DNA from 2 places in the Streptomyces sp. AM25 genome. Region 1 is predicted to be linked to the other one. Evidence: predicted binding sites of a transcription regulator. Region 1 holds the regulator's gene; the other holds the start of a gene.
The links. The regulator HrcA, encoded in region 1, represses chaperone genes, less so after heat shock. The targets are predictions, from matches to a motif close to TTNGCACTCNGNNNNNCNGAGTGCNAA.

Region 1 (7,472 bases):
GATCGAGGGCCGGTTCAAGGCCGTGTGCCCGTTCGTCTCCAACATCCTCGTCCACGGCGCCGACCGGAACTACTGCACCGCGCTCATCGCCCTCGACGAGCCCGCCATCCTGGGCTGGGCCAAGGAGCACGGCCTGGAGGGCCGCCCCTACGCGGAGGTGGTCGCCGCGAAGGAGACCGAGGAGCTCATCGACGGCTACGTGCGCCGCCTCAACGAGGGACTGCAGCGCTGGCAGACGATCAAGAAGTTCCGGCTGCTGCCGCGCGACCTCGACATCGAGCACGGCGAGCTGACCCCGAGCCTCAAGCTCAAGCGGCCGGTGGTCGAGCGCGCGTACAAGAACCTGATCGAGGAGATGTACGAGGGCGCCCGCGAGCAGTGAGGACGGGTCCGGCGCCGGATGCCGGACAATGGGGGCATGCCTTCCGTACTGCCTGACGGCGAGCCCATGCCCGCGGACGGGACGCTGCCCCGCCACGCCCTCGACGGCGCCGGGCAGCGGCCGCTCGGGTTCTACCTGCACGTCCCCTACTGCGCCACGCGCTGCGGGTACTGCGACTTCAACACCTACACCGCGAGCGAGCTGCGCGGCTCCGGCGGCGCCCTGGCCTCCCGCGACAACTACGCGGACACGCTGGCCGAGGAGATCCGCCTCGCCCGGAAGGTGCTGGGCGACGACCCGCGCCCGGTCGAGACCGTCTTCATCGGCGGCGGCACGCCCACCCTGCTGCCCGCCGCCGACCTCGGCCGGATGCTGGCCGCGATCCGCGAGGAGTTCGGCCTGGCGCCCGGCGCCGAGATCACCACGGAGGCCAACCCCGAGTCCGTCGACCCGCGCTACCTGGCGGAGCTGCGGGAGGCCGGCTTCAACCGGGTCTCCTTCGGCATGCAGAGCGCCCGGCAGCACGTGCTGAAGATCCTCGACCGCACGCACACGCCCGGCCGCCCCGAGGCGTGCGTGGCCGAGGCCCGTGCGGCGGGCTTCGACCACGTCAACCTCGACCTGATCTACGGCACGCCGGGGGAGACCGACGAGGACTGGCGGGCCTCCCTGGACGCCGCCGTCGGAGCCGGTCCGGACCACGTCTCGGCGTACGCGCTGATCGTGGAGGAGGGCACGCAGCTGGCGCGCCGCATCCGGCGCGGCGAGGTCCCGATGACGGACGACGACGTGCACGCCGACCGCTACCTGATCGCGGAGGAGGCGCTGTCGGCGGCGGGCTTCGCCTGGTACGAGGTCTCGAACTGGGCCACGAGCGAGGCCGGCCGCTGCCGGCACAACGAGCTGTGCTGGCGCGGCGCCGACTGGTGGGGCGCGGGCCCCGGCGCCCACTCGCACGTGGGCGGGGTGCGCTGGTGGAACGTCAAGCACCCGGGTGCGTACGCGCAGGCGCTGAGCGAGGGCCGTTCCCCGGGGGCGGGGCGGGAAGTGCTGCCGGAGGAGGACCGGCGCGTGGAGCGGGTGCTGCTGGAGCTGCGGCTGGTGGACGGGTGTCCGCTGGGGCTGCTGAAGCCGGCGGGGCGCGCGGCGGCGGAGCGGGCGCTGGGGGAGGGGCTGCTGGAGGCCGGGGCGTACGAGGACGGGCGGGCCGTGCTGACCCTGCGGGGGCGGCTGTTGGCGGATGCGGTGGTGCGGGACTTGGTGGACTGATTACCTGTTCGGGTGAACAAGGGCGCATAGGCCGTGCGTCTGCCTACGCTTTCCATAGGCTGCCGTCAACTGACACGCGGCGGATGTGGAGGACCACGGAGATGACCGCTGTGGATGAAGAAATGATCGCCTTTATCGACGAGCACCCCGAGGTGTTCGAGCGGTACAAGGTCGAGCTTCTGCGGGGGGAAATCGTGATGATGGCGGGGCCCGACGTGGTCCACAACTTGATCGTTCTGTCTGTTCTGCGGCAGATCCCCGGTGATCGTTGGTGGCCGCTCCAGACGCAGGACATCGCCATCCCGGGCGAGGACAGTGAGCCGCAACCGGATCTCGTGGTGGTGGAGCAAGGTGCGGTTGAGGGCCCCGGGCGGCTCGTGCCCGCGGCGGCAGCCACGTTGCTCTTGGAGGTCGTCTCGAAGACCAGCGCTCTGCGCGACTACAACACCAAGCGGTCGATGTACGCGGCTGGGCAGGTGCCCGCCTACTTGATCGTCGACCCATTCGCCGCCACGTGCATGCTGCTCACGGAGCCGGTCGGCGCTGGGGACCAAGCCGACTACGCAGCGGTGCGCACCAGCAAGTTCGGTGACCCGGTCCCCCTCGAAATGCTGGGCATCACTCTGGACACCTCGGACTTCAAGACCCTGCCCGGCAACCCGCGTTAAACCCCCACCGTCACGAAGTCGATCAGCTCCTCGACCCGCCCCAGCAGCTCCGGCTCCAGGTCCTTGTAGCTCCGCACCGCCCCCAGAATCCGCTGCCAAGCCGCCCCCGTGTTCTCGGGCCACCCCAGCTGCTGGCACACCCCCGTCTTCCAGTCCTCCCCGCGCGGCACGCGCGGCCACCCGGCGATGCCGACCGACGCCGGCTTCACCGCCTCCCACACGTCCACGTACGGGTGGCCCACCACCAGTACATGCTCCCCCGTCACCTCCGCCGCGATGCGCGACTCCTTCGAACCCGGAACCAAGTGGTCCACCAGGACGCCCAGGCGCGCATCCGGTCCCGGGGCGAACGACCGGACGATGGACGGGAGATCGTCGATGCCCTCCAGGTATTCGACGACCACGCCCTCGATGCGCAGGTCGTCGCCCCAGACCCGCTCCACGAGCTCCGCGTCGTGCCGGCCCTCGACGTAGATCCGGCCCGCCCGGGCGACCCGGGCCCGGGCGCCGGGGACGGCGAGGGAGCCGGAGGCGGTGCGGGCCGGGGCGGCGGGCGGCACCGACGCCGGGCGGACGAGCGTCACCACCCGCCCCTCCAGCAGGAAGCCGCGCTGTTCCATCGGGAACACGCGATGCTTCCCGAAACGGTCCTCCAGGGTCACCGTCAAGCCCTGTGCCGTCTTCTCGCAGCGGATCACCGCCCCGCAGAAGCCCGTTGTGACCTCTTCCACAACGAGGTCCGGCTCGGCCGGAACCTCCGGCGCGGGCGCCGTCCGCTTCCAGGGTGGGGTGAGGTCAGGGCTGTAGCGCTTCATGCGGGCCATTGTGGTTGATGATCACGATCCCGCTCACGCGACACCGAAGCGCGCCGCCAGCTCGTCACGTTGCCTCCGCACGAACCCCGCATCCACCACGGCCCCGTGCCCGGGCACGTAGAGCGCGTCCTCCCCGCCGAGCGCCAGCAGCCGGTCCAGGGCCGCCGGCCAGGCGTGCGGCAGGGCGTCGCGGCCCGCCTGGGGCTCGCCCGACTCCTCGACCAGGTCGCCGCAGAAGACGACGTCCGGGGCCCCGTCCCGGCCGACCGCGAGGACGGCCAGGTCGTGGGCGGTGTGCCCGGGGCCGGCGTTGGCCAGCAGGACCCGCCGGCCGCCCAGGTCGACCGCGATCTCCCCGGAGACCGGGTGGTGCGGCAGGACCAGCAGGTCCGCGGCCTCGGCCGCCTCCTCGGGGTCCACGCCTTGCGCTTCCGCGGAGCGCCGGATGTCCTCCCGCTCGCGCAGCATCAGTTCGTCGAGACCCACGGCCCCGTACACCTGTACGCCCGAGAACGCGGCCGTGCCCAGCACGTGATCGAAATGCGGATGTGTGAGCGCGATGTGCGTCACGGGCAGACCGAAGAGTTCCGTCACCTCGTGCCGGATCTCCGCCCCCGCGTGCAGCGTGGCCCCGGTGTCGACGACGAGCACGCCCGTGCTGCCCGCGATCGCCCCGATGGTCTCGTCCCAGCCCGGCATCCGGCGGCGGGCGACGCCCGGCGCGAGCCGTTCCCAGCGCGCTTCCGCGGCGCCCGTTTCCCCTTGAGTTCCCATGCGGTGACGGTAGCCGCAGCGCGGTACCGTTGCCCGGCCCGCGGGCGCGCGGCGGGGGCGGCCCTTGCCCCGGCCGTGGTGCCCGGCCGTACACTGGCTGAAGGGATCTGGCACTCGTGACCATTGAGTGCCAAGGAACGGTCCCTGCAGAACCCGCAAGACGGCTGGACCACTGACTGGAGGTGCGCGCGGTGCTGAGTGAACGCAGGCTTGAGGTACTGCGCGCCATCGTCCAGGACTATGTGGGCACCGAGGAGCCCGTGGGCTCCAAGGCCCTCACCGAGCGCCACCGGCTGGGCGTCTCCCCGGCCACCGTGCGCAACGACATGGCCGCCCTGGAGGACGAGGGCTTCATCGCCCAGCCCCACACCAGCGCGGGCCGGATCCCGACCGACAAGGGCTACCGCCTCTTCGTCGACAAGCTGGCGGGTGTCAAGCCCCTGTCGTCGGCCGAGCGGCGCGCCATCCAGAACTTCCTGGACGGTGCCGTCGACCTCGACGATGTCGTGGCCCGTACGGTGCGGCTGCTGGCGCAGCTGACCCGGCAGGTCGCGGTGGTGCAGTACCCCTCGCTGACCCGTTCGACCGTGCGGCACGTGGAGCTGCTCTCGCTCGCTCCCGCCCGCATCATGCTCGTCCTCATCACGGACACCGGGCGCGTCGAACAGCGTATGGTCGACTGCCCGGCGCCCTTCGGGGAGAACGCGCTGGCGGATCTTCGGGCGCGGCTCAACAGCCGGGTCGTGGGGCGGCGGTTCACCGATGTGCCGCCGCTGGTGCAGGACCTCCCCGAGTCCTTCGAGCAGGACGAACGCGGAACCGTTTCCACGGTGCTCGCGACCCTGCTGGAGACCCTCGTCGAGGAGACCGAGGAACGGCTGATGATCGGCGGCACCGCCAACCTCACTCGTTTCGGTCATGACTTCCCGCTGACGATCCGGCCCGTGCTGGAGGCGTTGGAGGAGCAGGTCGTGCTGCTCAAGCTGCTCGGCGAGGCCAAGGACTCGCGGATGACCGTGCGCATCGGTCATGAGATTGCCCACGAGGGACTCAACTCCACATCGGTGGTCGCCGTCGGCTACGGTTCGGGCGACGAGGCAGTCGCCAAACTCGGCGTGGTCGGACCGACCCGCATGGACTACCCCGGAACGATGGGAGCGGTACGCGCAGTGGCACGTTACGTCGGACAGATCCTGGCGGAGTCGTAAGTGGCCACGGACTACTACGCGGTCCTGGGCGTCCGCCGCGACGCCTCGCCGGACGAGATCAAGAAGGCCTTCCGCCGCCTCGCTCGCGAGCTGCATCCGGACGTCAATCCGGACCCGAAGACGCAGGAGCGGTTCAAGGAGATCAACGCCGCCTACGAGGTGTTGTCGGACCCGCAGAAGAAGCAGGTCTACGACCTCGGCGGGGACCCGCTGTCCTCCTCGGGCGGCGCGGGTGCGGCCGGCGGCTTCGGCGCCGGTTTCGGCAACTTCTCGGACATCATGGACGCCTTCTTCGGCCAGGCGTCGCAGCGCGGGCCCCGCTCGCGGACGCGGCGCGGCCAGGACGCCATGATCCGCATAGAGGTCGACCTCAACGAGGCCGCCTTCGGCACCACCAAGGACATCCAGGTCGACACGGCCGTCGTCTGCACCACCTGCAGCGGCGAGGGCGCGGCCCCCGGCACGTCCGCCCAGACCTGTGACATGTGCCGCGGCCGCGGCGAGGTCTCGCAGGTCACGCGGTCCTTCCTGGGCCAGGTCATGACCTCCCGCCCCTGCCCCCAGTGCCAGGGCTTCGGGACGGTCGTCCCCACCCCCTGCCCGGAGTGCGCGGGCGACGGCCGCGTGCGGTCGCACCGCACGCTCACGGTCAAGATCCCGGCCGGTGTGGACAACGGCACCCGCATCCAGCTCGCGGGCGAGGGCGAGGTCGGCCCGGGCGGCGGCCCGGCGGGCGACCTCTACGTGGAGATCCACGAGAAGCCGCACTCCGTCTTCCAGCGCCGCGGCGACGACCTGCACTGCACGGTCACCATTCCGATGACGGCGGCGGCGCTCGGCACCAAGGTGCCGCTGGAGACGCTGGACGGCGTCGAGGAGATCGACATCCGGCCCGGCACCCAGTCCGGCCAGTCGATCCCGCTGCACCAGCGCGGCGTCACGCACCTGCGCGGCGGCGGCCGGGGCGACCTGGTCGTGCACGTCGAGGTGCAGACGCCCGGGAAGCTGGACCCGCAGCAGGAGGACCTGCTGCGCCAGTTGGCGAAGCTGCGCGGCGAGGAGCGTCCCATGGGCGAGTTCAAGCCGGGCCAGCAGGGGCTGTTCTCGCGGCTGAAGGATGCGTTCAACGGCCGCTAGGCCGTCCCCGGTCGCCGGGCGGACGGGCAGAATCCGGCCCGCCCGGTGATCGGGAGCCTGTGCAACGATGTCGGCATGGCTCCCCTGAGCGACCTGTTCCCGCACCCCGTCGTGCAGGCCCCCATGGCCGGTGGCGCGAGCCGCCCCGCGCTGGCCGCCGCCGTCTCCGAGGCCGGCGGTCTCGGCTTCCTGGCCGCCGGGTACAAGACCCCGGCCGCCATGTACGAGGAGATCAAGCAGCTCCGCGCGCTCACCTCGCGCCCCTTCGGCGTCAACCTGTTCCTGCCGCAGCCCCCCGCCGCCGACCCGGCCGCGGTCGAGGTCTACGCCGAGCAGCTGGCCGCCGAGGCCACCTGGTACGACACCCCCCTCGGCGAGTGGGACCGCGATGCCGACGACGCCTGCGAGGCCAAGCTCGCCATCCTCCTCGACGACCCCGTCCCGGTCGTCTCCTTCACCTTCGGCTGCCCGTCCCCCGAGGCCGTCGCGGCCCTCGCCGCGGCCGGCACCCGCACCGTCGTCACCGTGACCTCGCCCGCCGAGGCGGAGGCGGCCCGGCGGGCCGGCGCGGACGCGGTGTGCGCCCAGGGCGTCGAGGCCGGCGGCCACCAGGGCACCCACCACGACGACCCGCACGCGGACGGGGCCGGCGCGGGCCTCGGCCTGCTGTCCCTGCTGGCGCAGCTGCGCGAGACGGTACGGATCCCGGTGATCGCCGCGGGCGGGCTGATGCGCGGCGCCGACATCGCCGCCGTCCTGTCCGCGGGTGCCTGCGCCGCCCAGCTGGGCACGGCCTTCCTCGCCTGCCCCGAGTCCGGTGCGCACCCGCTGCACAAACAGGCCCTCACCGACCCGCTGTTCGTCCGCACCGAGCTCACCCGGGCCTTCTCCGGGCGCCCGGCCCGCGGCCTGGTGAACAGATTCGTGCGGGAGCACGGGCCGTACGCCCCGGCCGCCTATCCGCAGGTGCACTTCCTGACCGCCCCGCTGCGCAAGGCGGCCGCCGAGGCCGGCGACCCGCAGGCCCTCGGCCTGTGGGCGGGCCAGGGGCACCGCCTGGCCCGTGAACTTCCGGCGGCCGAGCTCGTGCAGCTGCTGGTCGCCGAACTCGGCGCGGCAAGCGCGCCGTTGAACCGAGGGAGCAAGTAGAACCATGACAGCGCCGGTCTTTCTGGTCGAGGAGGACGCCCTCACGGGCGTCTTCCCCGGTACGGTCTTC
Region 2 (7,472 bases), on a different contig from region 1:
GCGGTACGCGGCCAGCGAGCGGGCGAAGTCGTCCTTCACGTGGAGGGCGACCGGCTGCCAGTCCTCCCTGCCGAAGGCCGAGTTGATCTCGCGCGCGACGCGTTCGACCTCGGCCGTGTAGTCGCGGTAGACCGCCAGGTCCTGGCGGGAGGGGTAGGCGAAGGCGATGTGGACCACCCGGCCGCGCCACTGGGGGCGCTCCTCCAGCAGGCGGCGGTAGGCGCGCAGGCCGCGGACGATGTTCTTGGAGAGCTCCGTGCGGTCGACGCGCACGATCGTCTTGCGGCCGGGGCCGATCTGCTCGCGCAGCGCCGCCATCCGCTCCTCGACGTCCGGGCGGTGCGCGCGCTCGCGCAGGAAGTCCGCGTCCGCGCCCAGGCCGTGCACCCCGAGCCGGGTCGTACGGCCCTCGAAGCGCACCGCCGTGGCCGCGCCCTCCTCGGACCTGAGCACCTCCGCGCCGAGCACGGCCGCGCAGCACGCGGCGAAGGCCTCGGCCCAGCGGTGGGTGAGGAAGGCCGCGCGGTCGCCGCCGAGGATGCCGCGCAGGACCTGCTCGGCCACGTCGTCCGGGAGCAGCCGGTAGTAGTCCGGCGGAGCCCACGGCGTGTGCGAGAAGTGGCCGATGCGCAGGTCGGGGCGCCGGTCGCGGAGCATCCCGGGGACCAGGGTCAGGTGATAGTCCTGGACGAGCACGCAGGCGCCCTCCGCCGCCTCCTCGGCGAGCGCGTCGGCGAAGGCCGCGTTGTACGTCTCGTAGGCCGCCCACTGGGAGCGGAACTCCAGGTCGAAGACGGGCTCCAGCGGCGTCTGGTAGAGCAGGTGGTGGACGAACCACAGCACCGAGTTGGCCACGCCGTTGTACGCGGCGGCGAAGGTGCCCGGCGGGATGTCCAGCATCCGCACCGCATGGCCCCCGGTGTCGCCGGTGCCGAGTCTTCGGCCGGCCCGGCGCACCGCCTCCCGGTCGCCCTCGCCGAGCGCCGCGCACACCCAGACGGCCCCGCCCTCGCCGCCGTCGCCCTGCCGTCCGATCGCGCTCAGGCCCGAGACGAGGCCGCCGCCGCCCCGGCCCGCGGCCAGCGAGCCGTCCGCCTGCAGCGCGTAGGAGACCGGGCCGCGGTTGGAGGCGACCACGATCTGCGCGGGCGGCATGTGCATGTGCATGTGCTCAGCGACCATGACCGCAGCCTTGCCGTCCGGCGAACCGCTCAAACGTACGCCCTACGCGGCCTGACGTCGTACGTATTCCGGTATCTCGGCCATGGGAGGCCGCTCCTCCGTGTCCACCGGGTACGTCCTGGGGACGAAGCCGTCCGCGGTGCGCTCGAACTGGGTGAGCGCGGGCCGCACCAGGTGGCCGCGGGCCAGCCGCAGCTGGGCGGTGCGGTAGATCGCGGCGGCCATCCGGCCCAGGGCCTGCTCGTCCTGGTGGCGGTGCTTGCGTACGCCCACGTCCACCTGGGCCAGCGCGTCCAGGCCCACGGTGTGCAGCGCGTCCACCAGCAGGCCCAGCTCCACGCCGTAGCCGACGGGGAAGGGCAGCCGCTCCAGCAGCGAGCGGCGCGCCGCGTACTCGCCGCCCAGCGGCTGGACGATTCCGGCCAGCTGCGGCCAGTGCAGGTTCAGCAGCGGGCGGGCCACCAGCTCCGTCACCCGGCCGCCGCGGCCCGGGGCGTCCCCGAGCGGGCGGTCGTACATCGCCTTGACGAACTGCACGTCCGGGTCGGTGAGCAGCGGGCCCACGATGCCGGACACGAACGACGGGGAGAAGTCCCGCAGGTCGGCGTCCACGAAGCAGACCACGTCCCCGCTGGTGACGAGCAGCGACCGCCACAGCACCTCGCCCTTGCCGGGCAGCGCGGGCAGCCGCGGCAGCACCGTGTCCCGGTGCACCACCCGGGCCCCGGCCGCGGCCGCCACCTCGCCGGTGCGGTCCGTCGAGCCCGAGTCGAGCACGACCAGCTCGTCGACCAGGGGCACCGCCTCCGTCATCAGCCCCTCGCGGATCGCGGTGACGATGGCGCCGACCGTCGCCTCCTCGTTCAGCGCCGGCAGCACCACGCTGACCGTGGTCCCGGCCTCGCGTTTGGCGGCGAGCAACTGGTCGAGCGGACGGTCTGCTGCGGTCCAGGAGCGGCGGTCCAGCCAGCGCTCCACCTCTTCCAGCACGTGTACGACTCCTCGTTGTGACGCATCTCGCGGTTCGGACGGCCCTCTCATGGCCCCGCCCCTTCCGTTACAGTCTTGAACAACGCGGACGGCCATCGCATGTCGGGGTCGTCGCGCGCACAAATGCCCGGGCCCTGCCCGGCGCCATACCGCTCATCCAGAGGGGCAGAGGGACACGGCCCGTTGAAGCCCCGGCAACCCTCCAGCCGGTCTCCCGTTTCATACGGCGAGGCTCCCGGCGGGGAAGGTGCCAATTCCGTCTCGTGGCGAGGTTCGCCGCGGGGAAGATGAGGAGAAAGGGCCTCGCCTCCATGGCTGTGCAAGCCGTTGAAAGTGCTACCACCCGCCCGGTGTTCGGTCCCGCCGTCGCGCTGTCCTGCCGCGAGTGCGGCGAGCGCGTCCCGCTCGGTCCCGTCTTCGCCTGTGCGGCGTGCTTCGGTCCGCTCGAAGTCGCCTACGACCTCCCGGCCGGCGACCCCGAGGCGCTGCGCCGGCGGATCGAGGCCGGTCCGCCGAACATCTGGCGCTACGCCCCGCTGCTTCCCGTACCCGAGGACGTGGCGGACAGGCCGAACCTCAACCCGGGCTTCACCCGGCTCGTCCGGGCCGACAACCTCGCACGCGAACTCGGCGTCACCGGCGGGCTGTACGTCAAGGACGACTCCGGCAACCCGACGCACTCCTTCAAGGACCGCGTCGTCGCCATCGCCGTCGAGGCGGCGCGGGCGTTCGGTTTCACGACGCTCTCGTGCTCGTCGACGGGCAACCTGGCCGGCGCGGTGGGCGCCGCGGCGGCGCGCGCGGGCTTCCGCTCCTGCGTGTTCATCCCGCACGACCTGGAGGCCGGCAAGGTCGTCATGGCCGCGGTCTACGGCGGCGACCTGGTCGGCATCGAGGGCACCTACGACGACGTGAACCGCTTCTGCTCCGAGCTGATCGGCGACCCGCTCGGCGAGGGCTGGGGCTTCGTCAACGTCAACCTGCGCCCGTACTACGGCGAGGGCTCGAAGACCCTCGCGTACGAGATCTGCGAGCAGTTGGGCTGGCGGCTGCCGGACCAGATCGTGGTGCCGGTCGCCTCCGGCTCGCAGCTCACGAAGATCGACAAGGGGCTGAAGGAGCTCATCGCCCTCGGGCTCGTCGAGGACCGGCCCTACCGGATCTTCGGCGCGCAGGCGGCCGGTTGCTCACCGGTCTCGCAGGCGTTCAAGAGCGGGCAGGACGTGGTGCGGCCGGTGAAGCCGGACACGATCGCGAAGTCCCTCGCGATCGGGAACCCGGCGGACGGGCCGTACGTGCTGGACATCGCCCGGCGGACGGGCGGGGCCGTCGAGGACGTGACGGACGCGGAAGTGGTGGACGCCATCCGGCTGCTGGCGCGGACGGAGGGGGTTTTCGCGGAGACGGCGGGCGGGGTGACCGTCGGGGTGACCCGGAAATTGATCGAGCGCGGGGTGCTCGACCCCTCGTTGACGACGGTCGTCCTCAACACCGGGGACGGGCTGAAGACGCTGGACGCCGTTGCCGCCGGTCCGACGGCGACCATCCGCCCGAGCCTGGACGCGTTCCGCGCAGCCGGCCTCTGAGCCACCCACCCGACTCACCCCGAAACGAAAGGCGAACCTATGGCCGTCACCGTCCGCATCCCCACCATCCTGCGTACCTATACCTCCGGTCAGGCCGAAGTGGCCGCCGAGGGCGGCACCCTCGCCGAGGTCATCGCCGATCTCGAAGCGCGGCACAACGGCATCGCCGCCCGCGTGCTCGACGACAGCGGCCGGCTGCGCCGGTTCGTCAACGTCTACGTCAACGACGACGACGTCCGCTTCGAGCAGGGACTTGCAACGCCCACCCCGGACGGCTCCGCCGTCTCCGTGATTCCCGCCGTTGCGGGGGGCTGACCTTTACGCAGGGTTGCTGCACAATGCCCCGGAATCGCTCCGCCCGTAAAACGGACGGGGCGATTCCGTCTGTTGAAGCGCGATAGAGTTGAGGCGTTCCCCCTCCGGTGTCACTGCCGAACGCATATGAGAACCCGTCAAGTTGTGCGCGAAACGCGTGCACGAATTGTCGGGTTGGTTGGGTTATGCCCGGTCCGGCTTGCCCGATAATCCCCGCGAATCGGCGCTTATTTCCGATCGGCCGCGCCCGGAATTCTCGTCCGAGTGACCTGTTGCAGACGGCATCCGTGCAGATACATTCAGCCGCGGTCGACGCGTTCCGGCGCACACCCCCACCTGTCAGGGGGTGAGGTCTGACCCGGGCCCGCGAAGTGCGGTCCTGTGCAAGGGCCAGTAATAGGGGAGTTAGGCATGGCTCAGGGCACCGTCAAGTGGTTCAACGCGGAGAAGGGGTACGGCTTCATCGCGGTCGACGGTGGTGCGGATGTATTCGTCCACTACAGCGCGATCCAGATGGACGGTTACCGCACCCTCGAGGAGGGTCAGCGGGTCGAGTTCGAGATCTCGCAGGGCCAGAAGGGTCCGCAGGCGGACATGGTCAAGGTGACGGCCTGACGGTCGCGCGTCGGTCACCCGGCTCAATCGGCTTGCCGAGGGGCCCGCACTCCTTGGAGTGCGGGCCCCTCGTGCATGTCCCCACGTGCGTGTGGGTAACGGTCATACACGCTTGCACTCTCGGGGGTCGAGTGCTAATCATTGGGCTAGCACTCTCCGGGTGAGAGTGACAGATTTGGACCGTCGGTGAGGTCCGCGGGCCAAGCGGGGCAAGGAACCGCGAGGCGCGCAGGCCGTCCGTCGCGGGCGCCAGCACGGTCCGGAGCAATCCACCCCAGTCCGGGAGGACCACTTCACATGGCCAAGATCATCGCGTTCGACGAGGAGGCACGGCGCGGTCTCGAGCGCGGGATGAACCAGCTCGCCGACGCCGTCAAGGTCACCCTCGGCCCCAAGGGCCGCAACGTCGTCCTCGAGAAGAAGTGGGGCGCCCCCACGATCACCAACGATGGTGTCTCCATCGCCAAGGAGATCGAGCTCGAGGACCCGTACGAGAAGATCGGCGCCGAGCTGGTCAAGGAGGTCGCGAAGAAGACGGACGACGTCGCCGGTGACGGCACGACGACCGCGACCGTCCTCGCCCAGGCGCTGGTCCGTGAGGGTCTGCGCAACGTGGCCGCCGGTGCCAACCCGATGGCCCTGAAGCGCGGCATCGAGAAGGCCGTCGAGGCCGTCTCCGGTGCGCTGCTCGACCAGGCCAAGGAGGTGGAGACCAAGGAGCAGATCGCCTCCACCGCCTCCATCTCGGCCGCCGACACCCAGATCGGCGAGCTCATCGCCGAGGCCATGGACAAGGTCGGCAAGGAAGGCGTCATCACCGTCGAGGAGTCGCAGACCTTCGGTCTGGAGCTCGAGCTCACCGAGGGCATGCGCTTCGACAAGGGCTACATCTCGGCGTACTTCGCCACCGACATGGAGCGTATGGAGGCCTCGCTGGAGGACCCGTACATCCTGATCGTCAACTCGAAGATCTCCTCGGTCAAGGACCTGCTCCCGCTGCTGGAGAAGGTCATGCAGTCGGGCAAGCCGCTGCTGATCATCGCCGAGGACGTCGAGGGCGAGGCCCTGTCGACCCTGGTGGTCAACAAGATCCGCGGCACCTTCAAGTCCGTCGCCGTCAAGGCCCCGGGCTTCGGCGACCGCCGCAAGGCCATGCTCGGCGACATCGCCATCCTCACGGGCGGCACGGTCATCTCCGAGGAGGTCGGCCTCAAGCTGGAGAACGCCGGTCTCGACCTGCTCGGCCGCGCCCGCAAGGTCGTCATCACCAAGGACGAGACGACCATCGTCGACGGTGCCGGTGACAGCGACCAGGTCCAGGGCCGCGTCAACCAGATCCGCGCCGAGATCGAGAACAGCGACTCGGACTACGACCGCGAGAAGCTGCAGGAGCGCCTGGCGAAGCTGGCCGGCGGCGTGGCCGTCATCAAGGCCGGTGCCGCCACCGAGGTGGAGCTCAAGGAGCGCAAGCACCGCATCGAGGACGCCGTCCGCAACGCGAAGGCCGCCGTCGAGGAGGGCATCGTCGCCGGTGGTGGCGTGGCCCTGCTGCAGGCCTCCTCGGTCTTCGAGAAGCTGGAGCTGGAGGGCGACGAGGCCACCGGTGCCAACGCCGTCAAGCTGGCGCTGGAGGCCCCGCTGAAGCAGATCGCCGTCAACGGTGGTCTCGAGGGCGGCGTCGTCGTGGAGAAGGTCCGCAACCTGGCGGTCGGCCACGGCCTCAACGCCGCGACCGGCGACTACGTCGACATGATCGCCGAGGGCATCATCGACCCGGCCAAGGTCACCCGCTCCGCGCTGCAGAACGCCGCCTCCATCGCGGCGCTGTTCCTCACCACCGAGGCCGTCATCGCCGACAAGCCGGAGAAGGCCGCCGCGGCGGGCGCTCCGGGCGGCATGCCCGGCGGTGACATGGACTTCTGAGCTGAATCCTCCTGACGCGTCCCTCGCACTGCTCGGCCGTAGCCGGCCTCGCAGGCTTCGGGCCGCTGCACCGGACTCCGTCCGGTGACCGGAGCAGCTACAGTCCAGCCGAAGGCGGTACTCCCTGACCAGGGGGTACCGCCTTCGGGCTTTCCGGGCGAGGCCGAGCCGCAGGCGGCATCGCGTTGAGCTCCACGAGGGCTTCCCGGCTCAAGCCGAAGAAGTACGTGGCCGCGAAACCCGCCGCGTACCCCACGAGCAGGCCCGCCCCGTAGACCGCCGCCGCCTCGGCCGGGCCGTGGCTGCCCTTCAGCAAGGGGAAGAGGGCCCAGCCGGACGGGCCGATGGCCGTGGCGCCGACCGTGCTGCCCAACTGGTCGAGCAGGCCCACGAATCCGCCGCCGAACGCGCCGCCCACGCAGGCCGTGACGAACGGGCGGCCCAGGGGCAGCGACACCCCGTAGATCAGCGGCTCCCCGATGCCCACGAGCCCCGCCGGCAGCGCCGACCTGATGGTGCTGCGCACCCGGCCGTTGCGCGCCAGCCGGACGTAGAGCGCGAGCGCCGCCCCGACCTGGCCCGCGCCCGCCATGGCGAGGAGGGGCAGCAGGACCGTCGAACCCTGCTCGGCGATCAGCGTGGTGTGCACCGGGATCAGCGCCTGGTGCAGGCCCAGCATCACCAGCGGCAGGAACAGCCCGCCCAGCACGAAGCCGGCCGCGGCGCCGCCGTCCGCCAGCAGCACGTGCGTGAACCGGCCGATCGCGGCGGAGACTTCACCGGCCGCGTACATCAGCCCGTAGAGGGTCACCAGCCCGGGCAGCAGGACCGTGAGCGCCGGGGTGAGCAGCACGTCCACCG

Region 2: a site for HrcA is predicted at 4,800-4,826, ahead of groL (chaperonin GroEL). Genes of this name have one in related genera too.

Annotation. Positions count from the first base shown of each region.
Region 1 covers NZ_JBKIWN010000020.1:87,542-95,013, forward strand. Annotated here, with positions in the region: gene ACLHRZ_RS26080 (AMP-dependent synthetase/ligase) at 1-382, shown strand, start outside; gene hemW (radical SAM family heme chaperone HemW) at 419-1,651, shown strand; gene ACLHRZ_RS26090 (Uma2 family endonuclease) at 1,753-2,319, shown strand; gene ACLHRZ_RS26095 (DUF3097 domain-containing protein) at 2,316-3,134, opposite strand; gene ACLHRZ_RS26100 (MBL fold metallo-hydrolase) at 3,168-3,908, opposite strand; gene hrcA (heat-inducible transcriptional repressor HrcA) at 4,100-5,116, shown strand; gene dnaJ (molecular chaperone DnaJ) at 5,117-6,253, shown strand; gene ACLHRZ_RS26115 (nitronate monooxygenase) at 6,329-7,402, shown strand; gene ACLHRZ_RS26120 (16S rRNA (uracil(1498)-N(3))-methyltransferase) at 7,407-7,472, shown strand, end outside.
Region 2 covers NZ_JBKIWN010000133.1:309,563-317,034, reverse strand. Annotated here, with positions in the region: gene ACLHRZ_RS38775 (alpha,alpha-trehalose-phosphate synthase (UDP-forming)) at 1-1,182, opposite strand, end outside; gene ACLHRZ_RS38770 (glucosyl-3-phosphoglycerate synthase) at 1,225-2,172, opposite strand; SAM riboswitch class I at 2,323-2,466, shown strand; gene thrC (threonine synthase) at 2,484-3,758, shown strand; gene ACLHRZ_RS38760 (MoaD/ThiS family protein) at 3,798-4,073, shown strand; gene ACLHRZ_RS38755 (cold-shock protein) at 4,485-4,688, shown strand; gene groL (chaperonin GroEL) at 4,986-6,611, shown strand; gene ACLHRZ_RS38745 (PTS transporter subunit EIIC) at 6,709-7,472, opposite strand, start outside.